2 regions of the Bacillus mexicanus genome follow, and region 1 is predicted to be linked to the other one. Evidence: a T-box and tRNA genes for the amino acid it is inferred to sense, from the RefSeq annotation. Region 1 holds a T-box; the other holds one or more tRNA genes.
What was found. The T-box of region 1 lies ahead of thrS (threonine--tRNA ligase). A T-box ahead of a tRNA ligase gene usually reads a tRNA of that ligase, here a tRNA-Thr.
Positions count from the first base shown of each region.

Region 2: it encodes a tRNA-Thr, which carries the amino acid that the T-box ahead of thrS (threonine--tRNA ligase) is inferred to sense. The anticodon was not compared.

Region 1 is NZ_JBCEYV010000002.1:647,095-653,164, forward strand. Features, by position in the region: gene AAGG74_RS12925 (site-2 protease family protein) at 1-340, opposite strand, end outside; gene thmT (2-hydroxymuconate tautomerase) at 449-637, shown strand; gene AAGG74_RS12935 (MarR family transcriptional regulator) at 678-1,097, opposite strand; gene thrS (threonine--tRNA ligase) at 1,218-3,134, opposite strand; T-box leader at 3,185-3,407, opposite strand; T-box leader at 3,438-3,660, opposite strand; T-box leader at 3,691-3,920, opposite strand; gene AAGG74_RS12945 (YwgA family protein) at 4,034-4,534, opposite strand; gene AAGG74_RS12950 (HD domain-containing protein) at 4,570-5,871, opposite strand; gene AAGG74_RS12955 (YuzB family protein) at 6,036-6,070, opposite strand, start outside.
Region 2 is NZ_JBCEYV010000004.1:13,846-19,915, reverse strand. Features, by position in the region: gene cdaA (diadenylate cyclase CdaA) at 1-135, opposite strand, end outside; gene rsiW (anti-sigma-W factor RsiW) at 297-923, opposite strand; gene sigW (RNA polymerase sigma factor SigW) at 937-1,500, opposite strand; tRNA gene AAGG74_RS19425 (tRNA-Gln) at 1,728-1,799, opposite strand; tRNA gene AAGG74_RS19420 (tRNA-Tyr) at 1,804-1,888, opposite strand; tRNA gene AAGG74_RS19415 (tRNA-Thr) at 1,909-1,981, opposite strand; tRNA gene AAGG74_RS19410 (tRNA-Val) at 1,986-2,061, opposite strand; tRNA gene AAGG74_RS19405 (tRNA-Glu) at 2,065-2,139, opposite strand; partial or broken gene AAGG74_RS19400 (2-thiouracil desulfurase family protein) at 2,320-2,774, shown strand; gene AAGG74_RS19395 (GNAT family N-acetyltransferase) at 2,787-3,269, shown strand; gene murQ (N-acetylmuramic acid 6-phosphate etherase) at 3,374-4,288, shown strand; gene AAGG74_RS19385 (MurR/RpiR family transcriptional regulator) at 4,305-5,156, shown strand; gene AAGG74_RS19380 (PTS transporter subunit EIIC) at 5,182-6,070, shown strand, end outside.

The DNA of each region.
Region 1 (6,070 bases):
TCAACACTAACAAAAAGAAACCGATAAACGCAAGAATCAGGTTACTGACAGGCCCGGCAACTGACACGAGTACGCCGGCGAGCCGCGGCTTCTTAAAGAAGCGGCGATTCACGGGAATAGGACGCGCCCATCCGAAGCCGGCCACCAAAATCAAGATGGTTCCGAACGGATCAAGATGCTTAATCGGATTGAGCGTCAGTCTCCCTTGTTTTTTCGCCGTATCGTCACCGAATTTGTATGCGACATAAGCATGAGCAAGCTCGTGTATCGTAAATGACACGATTAACGTGATGACGAGGTATGGCATTAAAGATAACGGATAATATAAAAAACGGTCCAAATGAAATATCCCTCTTTCTAAAAATGCAAGAATTTACTTTATTCAGTATACTATAAGAAGCCTCTTTTTCTAAAGAGAGGAAACGAGATAAAGGAGGATTGGGCACCCATGCCATACGTAACCGTCAAAATGCTTGAAGGCCGTACAGACGAGCAAAAGCGCAACCTTGTCGAGAAAGTAACAGAAGCCGTAAAGGAAACAACCGGTGCTTCTGAAGAAAAAATTGTTGTGTTTATAGAAGAAATGAGAAAAGACCATTACGCCGTCGCAGGCAAACGCCTGAGCGATATGGAGTAACCTCTAAAGCCGGCGCTTCGCGCACCGGCTTTTTTAACTCCTATTGGGTCAGCTTCTCAATAATCACAAGCAACGACTTTTTCTCTTCGGCTGTCAAACGTTCAAACATGCCGTCAATCAGCTGCTGGCGGTTGTCGATCATTTGTTCAGCCGCTCTCCGGCCCGATTCAGAAAGCGCAATCCATACAGTGCGGCGGTCATCGTTATTTCTGGATCTCTTAATAAACCCCTCCTGCTCTAAATGATTCAGAGCGGTGGTTGTGGCAGAGGGAGAAAGTGTGACCTCCTTCAGAATATCCTTTATGGTGCAGTTGCCATGCCTGTATATGATCCGCAGAATAAATCCTCTTATATTATTCACGCGTTTCGGAACGGTTTCTTCATCTAATTGCTTCGTGCTTTTCAAATATTTTGTCAGTGCGTGATCCAGCAAATTTGCTTCCAGTTTGTCATGGTCCATGTCAATTTCCCCATTTCAAGATGCAATTCATAACATACGAACGATATGATTTACTTATTATTTTACTGATTCCTGATGGGGAAAGTCAAAAAAGCAAAATGAGAATTCACAGCTTTTTTCCTAGATATTTCGATATTTCACCTGTTTGACAAGTTTATTTTTAAAAGCCTGAAAAAGAACGTGTTCATTCTGCTGGTCTCCAAATTGACGGACATTTACCGCGCCTTCCTGCTCTTCACGATCTCCAAGCACTAGCACGTAAGGGACTTTCTGCACCTGCGACTCTCTGACTTTGTAGCCGAGCTTCTCATTGCGCTCATCAATGTCTGCCCTTATTCCCAGCTGTTTCAGCTCTGCCTGCACCTTTCTGCAATAGGCCAAGTGAACATGTGAAACCGGTATGATTTGAACCTGGACCGGTGCGAGCCAGACTGGGAAAGCTCCGCCGAAATGCTCGATCAAAATGCCGAAGAAACGGTCGATTGAGCCGAATACCGCTCTGTGGATGACAACAGGACGAACCTTCTCATTGTGTTCATTGATATAAGTTAAATCAAATTTTTCAGGCATTTGAAAATCAAGCTGAATTGTCGCGCATTGATGGCTCCGTTTCAAGGCATCTTTTATGTGAAAATCAATTTTCGGCCCGTAAAACGCTCCATCGCCTTCATTCACCTCATAAGGCAGGCCAAGCTCCTTAAGAACGTGTGCCAAGGCACGTTCGGACACTTCCCAAAGGCTGTCATCGCCTAATGAGTCATCAGGACGAGTCGAAAGCTCAACTGAATAGTCGAATCCGAATGTACGATATACCTCATCAATCAGCCGGATCGCTTCTTTGATCTCACTCTCAATCTGATCCTCCCGAACGAAGATATGGGCGTCATCCTGGCAGAACGTCCGGACGCGAAGCATTCCGTTTAAAGCGCCGCTGTATTCGTGGCGATGCACCTGTCCGAACTCCGCCATCCGAATCGGCAGATCCCGATAAGAATACAGACTGTTTTTAAAGATGAGCATATGGCCGGGACAATTCATCGGCTTCATTGCGAATCTTGTATCATCAACTTCTGAAAAATACATATTGTCGCGATAATGATCCCAGTGGCCTGACTGCTCCCATAACCGCTGATTCATCATAAACGGCGTACGCACCTCATCGTAGCCGGCCTTTGTTTGCAGCTCACGCGAGAAGCGTTCCAGCTCATTGCGGACAATCTGCCCTTTCGGCAAATAAAACGGCATCCCCGGCGCTTCCTCAGAAAACATAAACAGCTCTAATTGTTTGCCCAGCTTGCGGTGGTCTCGTTTTGCCGCTTCTTCCAGCATATGAAGATGTGCATCGAGATTTTTTTTCTTTTGAAACGCAACCCCGTACACCCGCTGCAGGACTTCATTTTCGCTGTTTCCGCGCCAATACGCGCCCGATACTCTTGTCAGTTTGAACGCTTTGATCCTTCCTGTAGAAGGAAGATGCGGCCCGCGGCACAGGTCAACGAATTCTCCCTGCTGGTACAGCGTGATAGCCTCCCCGCGCGGTATATCGTTCAAAATCTCCAGCTTAAACGGTTCGCCTTTTTCAGCAAACAGCGCTTTTGCCTCTTCGTAAGAAACCTCAATTCGCTTGATTTCCAGATTCTCAGCTGTAATGTTCTTCATTTCTTTTTCGATGGCCTCTAAGTCTCCTGATGTCAAGCTTTGCTCCAGCTTCATGTCATAGTAGAAGCCGTCTTCTATCACAGGCCCCACCCCCAATGACACTTCGCCGTAAAGCCGTTTCACCGCTTGAGCCAGCACGTGCGCCGTTGTGTGGCGAAGCACCTGTAAGCCTTCTTGTGAATCAAGTGTGACAATCGAAAGCTCGGCATCCTCCTCCAGCCTGAAGCTGAGATCAACGAGCCTGCCGTTGACCCGTCCCGCAGCCGCCTTCTTTTCCAGACTGGAGCTGATAGCACCAGCCGCTTCCTTAATTGTGACGCCTTTCCGATATTCTTTTATTTGTCCGTCTGGAAGCTGAATGTGTACATAGTTACTCATTTTAAACACTCCTTCATTATTTTTGTATAAAAAAACACACCCATCCCTCTAAAAGGGACGAGTGTGTGATTAACCCGTGGTTCCACCCAAATTCCCGACAAACGCTATGTTTATCGGCTTGGTGCTGTAACGCAGCATAGACGGCATTGGATACTGTAGTTCCCCAATGCTGCTCCAAGGCGGTAAATGATCGTCCTAAGCTGGGAAGCTCCCACCTTTTCTTCCCTCTCTGAAAACCGTAACGATCATTCATATCCTTTTCTTCGCATGTATTCAAATATAAAAAAACACACCCATCCCTCTAAAAGGGACGAGTGTGTGATTAACCCGTGGTTCCACCCAAATTCCCGACAAACGCTATGTTTATCGGCTCGGTGCTGTAACGCAGCATAGACGGCATTGGATATTGTAGTTCCCCAATGCTGCTCCAAGGCGGTAAATGATCGTCCTAAGCTGGGAAGCTCTCACCTTTTCTTCCCTCTCTGAAAACCGTAACGATCATTCATGTCCTTTTCATCGCATGTATTCAAATACAAAAAAACACATCCATCCCTGTAAAAGGGACGAATGTGTTTATCATCCGTGGTTCCACCCAAATTCCCGATCAACACACATGGTGTATCGGCTTTAAGGTGCTGTAACGCAGCATAACGGTATCAGATACTTCTATTTCCCCGATACGGCTCAAAGGCGGTAAGCTGCTTTCCCTGCGTTAGGAAGATCTCAGCTGTTCTTCCCTCTCTGGAAACCGTAAAAAGCATCTCATGTCCTTATCAGTGCCTATATACATTACTTATTGTTTGATCATTTCATATATCTTACAATATATTTTTTTAAACAGCAATCTTATTTTGTAAAAAAAAAGCAAAAGAAACCGATCATTTCTTTTGCTTGCATCATTAACAAATCTGCTTCAGTTCCTCTATGTATTGAAGCGCTTCGTCATATTCTTCATTTGTATATTTTTGCTTACTTTTAATCGTGAAGACTTTTTCTTTCTTTTCCTCAGCCTCAAGTCCATCAAAGTAAAGGATCGTGGAAACCAACTCTAAAAACCGAGATGAACGGCTGTTTACATTGTCGATATACCCTTTGATATCCGGCATATCCAGATCAGCATGGTCTAAAAACGCGGAGCCTGTCTCAGTCAGCGAATAACGGTATTGAAAGTAGCCGCCCTTTTTTTCCTTCACCTCATGCAGAAATCCAAGGTTGCACAGCTCTTCAATCTGGAGCGTCAGTTCCTCTGAATACGGTCCGTAAAAGTGAAAATCATATTTCTCATAGAAAGGAAACTGCATTTTTTTTGCGATATAAATCATTTTCTGCAGCTTCTTCCGCCCGATGATTTCTCCAGAATCCGAGAACACCTTCATCAGTTTTGCATGTTCTTTCAACAAATTCCCGACATCTCCTTTTTCCTTCTTTCCAGTTTCTATGTCAGTCCCAGCAGCTGCCGGATTTTCATTTTCGCTTCCGGATGTTCAGAGCTATCACAAATCAAGTCCTTCGGATAATACAGTTTGTGGTCCGTCCGCCGTTTTCCGGAAATGGACTCTACAATAGCAGATTGTCTGGACAGCTCTTTAATTTGGCCGTTTTGCGTCAAAAGGTGGATCGGCAGACGCTCCTCTTCCTCCCCCGGACGGTAAAAGTCGTACGGCAGGTCTGAAGAAGAATCGACGACCAAATAATAATTCGGATCGATTCCCGCCTCTTTGAACAATGAAGTCAGCTCAAAATAAGCCGACATTTCTTCATTCGGATTGAATTCAACGTATTGGAACAGCTGGCGGTTAATGAACCTGCGGCACAAATCGGACAAAATCTCGTCCTCTTCATCCTCCCAAGCCTGGAAATAATATAAAATAATAGATTCATCAAGCTTCACATAATCCTCCAGTATCAATTTCCCTTCAAAAATCGAATAGAAGTGAACCGGAGCGTGAGTGAAGACATAGCCTTCATCATGCAGCTGCTTCGCTCTGTGAAGAATCTTCGTTAAAATGACCTCTGCACTTCTTGTCACAGGATGGAAATACACTTGCCAGTACATTTGGTAGCGGCTCATGATATAGTCTTCGACAGCGTGCATCCCGCTTTCTTTAATAACGATCTGATCCTCACGCGGCCGCATCACCCGAAGAATCCGTTCCATATCAAAATGGCCGTAGCTGACGCCCGTATAATAAGCGTCACGCTGAAGGTAGTCCATGCGGTCTGCATCTATCTGACTCGAAATCAGGCTGACCACTTGTTTGTTTTTATAAGTTTTGGCAATGACTTCAGCAACATCCTGCGGGAAACTCGGACTCACTTTTCTAAGCACCTGATTGACCTCTGTGTCCCCCAAAATAATATCTCTTGTAAATTCTTCATGGTCAAGATGAAAAACTTTTTCAAATGAATGCGAAAACGGCCCGTGCCCGAGATCATGAAGCAGCGCCGCGGCCAAACAGAGTTCGCGCTCACTGTCATCCCATTCAGGGCGGCCTTTAAAGACGTCATCAACCATTCTCCTGACAATTTCATAGACACCGAGAGAATGATTAAACCGGCTGTGCTCAGCCCCGTGGAACGTCAAATACGTCGTGCCGAGCTGCTTAATTCTGCGGAGACGCTGAAATTCGCGGGTTCCGATCAAATCCCATATCAGCTTGTCCCGCACATGAACATAACGGTGCACCGGATCTTTAAACACTTTTTCTTCTGATAATTTTCCATTTGGATACGCCATCGTCATTCCCTCTTTTTTTTAGCCGTGTTTCTATTATATCGACTCTATTCTTTGAAAACATCCTTGAATTTGCCCGGCGATTTGTTCCATCTTTACGAAAAAGACATAATGTGAAGCAAAAAAGCCTGACCTGAGGGCCAAGGCTATGAAAAAATAAGTTTTGACTATTTAATTTTCTTTTTTACTTTGTCAATCAGCT
Region 2 (6,070 bases), on a different contig from region 1:
GACAATTCCTTTTAACAGCTGAACCGCTTTCGTGCCGCGTATCACCATAATCAATTTATATATCACATACCAAACAAGGAGAATATCAACGGCATTGCCGAGGTACTGCAAAAAAGGGATATCCTCAAAAGCCATTTCCTCGTCCTCCAAGAATTCAGTCATTTCGTATTTTGTGTTTAACGTGTTACGCATATGTACTTTACATAGCGAGCCCATTATACCACATTTCGATTTGGCAAGTGAAATGTGCCACCCCTCTCTGCCCATAAAAAAAAAGAGCAAAGCGGCTGTTCGCTTTACTCTTTTTCATCCGAGTGTAATACCTTGACGACACTTTTACCCGCAGACTTCATCTTGTACCATGTCCAGTCGAATAATTGATTGATTTCTTCAATCTGACCGGTGACTTGTCCAGCAGAGGCCATATACTTTTCGCCGTTTACAACGGTTACATCCCCGTCTATTTTGCCTTTAATGATCAGCTTTCCGTTTTTAACAGTCACATCGCCTTTGACCGTCTCACCTTCCGGCACAGTCACGATGTGGTTTTGCACCACAAGATTCGGCTGCTTAGATACGCTGAAGTTTTGGTCATTATGCCAGCTGTTAAAAAAACCTCCGCCCATCAAAATGATGAATACCGCAGCAGCTGCGATAACAGGATGGGTTCTGAACCATCTTTTCACAGAGGCTCTTTTCTTCTCCTTCGGCAATTTCGCCATGACATTAGCGGTAAAATCCGCGGGGGCTTCAACATGCGATGTGCTCCGGACGAGCGCGATCGATTTTTCCATCTCGTAAAAATGCTTTCGGCATTTCTCGCATGTCTCCAGATGTTCATTTAATATCTGTTCATCTTTTGGAAGGATATCTCCATCAAGATGCATATGCATAAGCTGCACAATTTGTTCAGGACAGCTCATTTCATCACCCCACTTAAAGATCTCTTAATTGTTTTCTAAGAGCCTCTCTGCCCCTATGGATACGTGTTTTCACAGTTCCCACAGGAATGTTCAAGATCTCGCCGATTTCAATTAATGAGAGTTCGTCGATATACTTTAATACGATGACTGTTCTGTATTTGTCAGGAAGCTTTAAAATTTTCTGCTGAATCGTGTTCGAGAGTTCCAGGGACACTACTTCATCTTCTGGCAAAACTCCATCTGCGGCAATTTGCGAATACATGGTCAGACCTTCTGTACCAGCCACCTTTGCATCGAGGTAATAATCCGGCTTCTTTTTGCGAATACGGTCAATTGTTAAATTGGTCGCGATTCGATAAAGCCAAGTTGAAAATTTCCGGTTAATATCAAAACTGTCGATATTAACGTACGCTCTGATAAAAGCCTCTTGTGCAATGTCTTCCGCCTCATGCACATTGCCAAGCATACGGTAGCAAAGCTGATAAATTTTATCCTTGTAAATATCTACGATGTCCGCAAATGCATCTTGGTCGCCTTTTTTGACTTGTTTAATTCTTTTTTTAATCATTATTTCCATATTTATCTAACCTCTGCCTTCACCGGTCTGTATGTATACGAGCTTCGTTTCAAAAGGTTTCAATTTTTTATAAAATAAGTTTAACAAATTTTTGGCAGGGTGTAGATGGTAATTCGTGAATAAACTACCTTAACATATTTTTAAAATTATTATACAGACTGAACAGTTAGAAGTTGAAATTATTTTAAAATAGAAAAAAGACACCTTTTGGTCAAAGGTGTCTGTGACTGGGCTAGCTGGATTCGAACCAACGCATGACGGAGTCAAAGTCCGTTGCCTTACCGCTTGGCTATAGCCCAATAATGGTGGAGGGGGGCAGATTCGAACTGCCGAACCCTGAGGGAGCGGATTTACAGTCCGCCGCGTTTAGCCACTTCGCTACCCCTCCATATTCATGTGAGAAAACAGTGCCGGCAAGAGGACTTGAACCCCCAACCTACTGATTACAAGTCAGTTGCTCTACCAATTGAGCTACACCGGCAAGATGGTGGAGGATGACGGGCTCGAACCGCCGACCCTCTGCTTGTAAGGCAGATGCTCTCCCAGCTGAGCTAATCCTCCAAATGGTGACCCGTACGGGATTCGAACCCGTGTTACCGCCGTGAAAGGGCGGTGTCTTAACCGCTTGACCAACGGGCCGTTTGTGTTCTCGTCGAGCTGACAAAAGTTATTATATACAGGTTAATGCATGTTTGTAAAGAGAAAAATTAATTTTTTTATTTTCAAACTTTTTAACTCCTTTTTTAACTGAAAAAGCCTTCCGCCATTCCTCATTTATTTTATGATAGAGACAAGCAAAGCATGAGAGGGGAAACCACTATGATTCTAGTCAGTTCTTGCCTTGGGGGCATTGAATGCAGATATAACGGCTCACATGCAGCATCAGAGAAAATCAGAAAACTTGTCGATCAAAAGAAAGCAGTCATGGCATGTCCTGAGCTCCTCGGCGGCTTCTCAACTCCCCGTGAACCTGCTGAAATCATCGGAGGCACCGGTGAGGATGTTCTTAATGGGACCGCAAAAATCGTGACAGCTTCCGGTGAAGATGTAACCAAATTATATATGGAAGGCGCATCTAAAACATTAGCTTACGCAAAAGAAATCAATGCCTCTGCCATCATATTAAAAGAAAACAGCCCATCATGCGGAAGCGGTTTTATCTATAATGGCACATTTACCGGAAAAAAACCCCCGGCAGCGGAGTAACTGCCGCTCTGTTAAAACAAGCAGGCTACCGCGTTATTTCCGAAAATCAGCTAGACGATATATTGTAAGGAGGTCTCCACATGACTCTAGACATTTCTTTATCCTTCTATAAGCCCGAACACTTATCAGAGCTTGAATCATTCAAGCTAAATAATGATGACAAACGCTTTACCTCTCTCCCCAAAGAGGTGCTGACTCAGGCCCTGAGCATACGGGACCGGTATCCGGTTGTCATCTTAAACGACAATCTGCCAATCGGTTTTTTCATTTTACATACATCAAAAGAAACGCTTGAGCCCTATTCTAACAATCCATTTGCCTTACTGCTAAGTTCTCTTTCTTTAAATGCTGTTCATCAAGGAAAAGGCTATGCGAAAAAAGCAATGCTTCTGCTTCCCTCTTTTGTGAGCGGTTATTTTCCATGGTGCGATGAAATGATTCTGGCCGTCAACCATCTGAACACTCGCGCAAAGCACCTTTATATGAAATGCGGGTTCATTGATAAAGGCAGGAGAAGAATCGGACCGCTTGGAGAACAGCTAGTTCTTCATTATTTCTTATAGACGTATTGAAATAAAATTTCAATACTATAAAAACATAGTTGAAATATCACAACAGAAATGAATATACTAAATATTGAATATACGATGAAGCAGGGGGCATCCTCATGTCAAAACCATTAGACCTTCACCGTCTTACAACGGAATCCCGCAATAGCCAAACAACCGACATTCACAAGGCAAACACTCTCGGTATCCTCAAAATGATCAACAACGAAGATTTGAAAGTCGCTGCTGCCGTACAGCAGGTTCTCCCCGACATTCAAACAGCTGTAGACTGCGCGTACGACTCGTTTCAAAATGGAGGCCGGCTCATCTACATAGGCGCCGGTACAAGCGGAAGACTCGGTGTCATGGATGCCGTCGAATGTCCTCCCACCTATAGCGTAAGCCGAGACCAGGTCATCGGAATCATGGCTGGCGGCCCCAAAGCATTTTTGCAGGCGACCGAAGGAATTGAAGATAGTGAAGAAGCAGGAGCTGAGGATTTAAAAAACATACACCTCACTTCTAACGACACTGTCCTCGCCGTCGCGGCAAGCGGCCGCACACCATATGCGGCAGGCGCCCTAACATATGCCCGCAAAGCCGGAGCACACACCATCGCCCTTACCAGTAATAAAAATTCCGCCATCAGCAAGAATGCCGATCACAGCATTGAGGTTGTCGTTGGACCTGAAGCTATTACAGGATCAACACGTATGAAAGCGGCAACCGCTCATAAAATGATTCTAAACATGATATCTACCGCTGTAATGGTCAAAATCGGCAAGGTTTACGAAAACTTGATGGTAGACGTCAACGTCAGTAATAACAAACTAAAAGAACGTGCCATCAGTATCATCCAAAGCCTCACCAATGCCCCATACGACACAGCCAAGCATACTCTGGAACAAGCCAATTATCACGTCAAAACGGCAATCGTCATGCTCAAAACAAACACAGATCAGGAACAAGCAAAGACATTGCTCGATGAAGCGAACGGTTTCATAGACAAAGCAATCGAAAATGACCATCCATGATAAGGAGAGAGCAGGAATGGCAACAGGCGGTTTAACGATCATCCAATCAATGAAGCACAAGCTCCCTCCATCCGAACGCAGAATTGCGGATTATATCCTAACTCATCCCCACAAAGCAATAGAAACCACTGTCAGCGAGATCAGCACATTAGCCAATTCAAGTGACGCTGCCGTTATCAGGCTCTGCAAATCACTCGGACTAAAAGGATTTCAAGATTTAAAAATGAGAGTAGCAGGCGACCTGGCAAAGCCTGCTGTACAAGGCTACCGGGACATTGCGCCTTACGAACCGCTGTCCTCCATTTCTGAAAAAACAGCCGGCAACGCCATTCAAGCCATACAGGATACTTCAGACCTGATGGACTACAAAGTGCTTGAACGAGCGGTTTCCCTGCTTCTCAAAGCCCCTACCGTGCATTTTATCGGTGTCGGAGCCTCCGGCATTGTCGCCAAGGACGCCCAGCAAAAGTGGCTTCGCATTCATAAACAATCAACCGCGTTCACAGACACTCATCTTGTGGCGTCATTAATCGCAAATGCAGATAAGGATGACATCGTATTCGCCATTTCATTTTCGGGTGAGACGCAGGAAATCATAGAATTGCTCACAATGGCTAAGGAAAAAGGCATCACAACGATCAGCCTCACACAATTCAGCCAGACATCCATCTCCGCACTGGCTGATGTCCCGTTGTACACAGCACATTCCAACGAAGCCTTGCTTCGAAGCGCAGCCACTTCCTCCCGCCTCGCCCAGCTTTTTATGATTGATGTTTTGTTTTTAGGCATGGCGGCTGAGCAGTATGAAGAAACAACCGGTTATATCGATAAAACGAGAGCAGCCATACAATCTATGAGAAAAAAATAGGACGTCTTGAAGAGGAGGGATTTTGATGAGCAAAGAAAACAACTACCATCATCTCGCAAAGAAAATCCTCGCGTTATGCGGAGGAAAACCAAACATTTCCTCGTATACGCATTGCATGACACGCCTTCGTATTACGCCTTACGATGAAAGCAAAGTTGATGTTCAGGCTTTAAGAGAGATGGACGGCGTATTTGGGGTCGTGGAAGCGGAAACCCTTCAAATCATCCTTGGCACCGGGATCGTCAATCATGTCACAGCCGCTTTCTCAAAGCTTATGTCAGCAGAAGGAACCGATATCAAAGAAGCGGCTGAAAAAAAGAAAGCCGATATAAATAGAAAAAATGCCACTCCGTTTAAACGTTTCTTACGTAAAATCGCCAGCATCTTTATCCCTCTCATTCCCGCCCTCGTCGCTTCCGGTTTAATCACCGGGATTACAAAAGCAATCATTCAAGCCGGATGGCTCTCTGCAGAATCACAAATCGCTATTATCCTGACAGTCATCGGATCAGGATTGTTCACATATCTCGGCATCCTCGTCGGTATTAACGCTTCAAAAGAATTCGGCGGGACACCCGCTCTTGGGGCTCTGGCAGGAATCTTGATTATAAATCCGGAGATCGCAAAGATCAGTTTATTCGGAGAACAGCTTCTCCCGGGCAGGGGAGGCCTGATCGGAGTTCTTTTCGCAGCCATATTCATTGCATACACCGAACAACACATCCGCCGTTTTATTCCACAATCACTCGATATCATCGTCACTCCAACCATTTCTCTGTTAATCACCGGAATTGTAACGTATGTCATATTTATGCCTTTAGGCGGTTTCATTTCTGATGCCATTACATCAGGCCTTCTGTCCATTCTCGACCTCGGCGGTATCGCTGCGGGCTTTATTCTGGGCGCAACCTTCC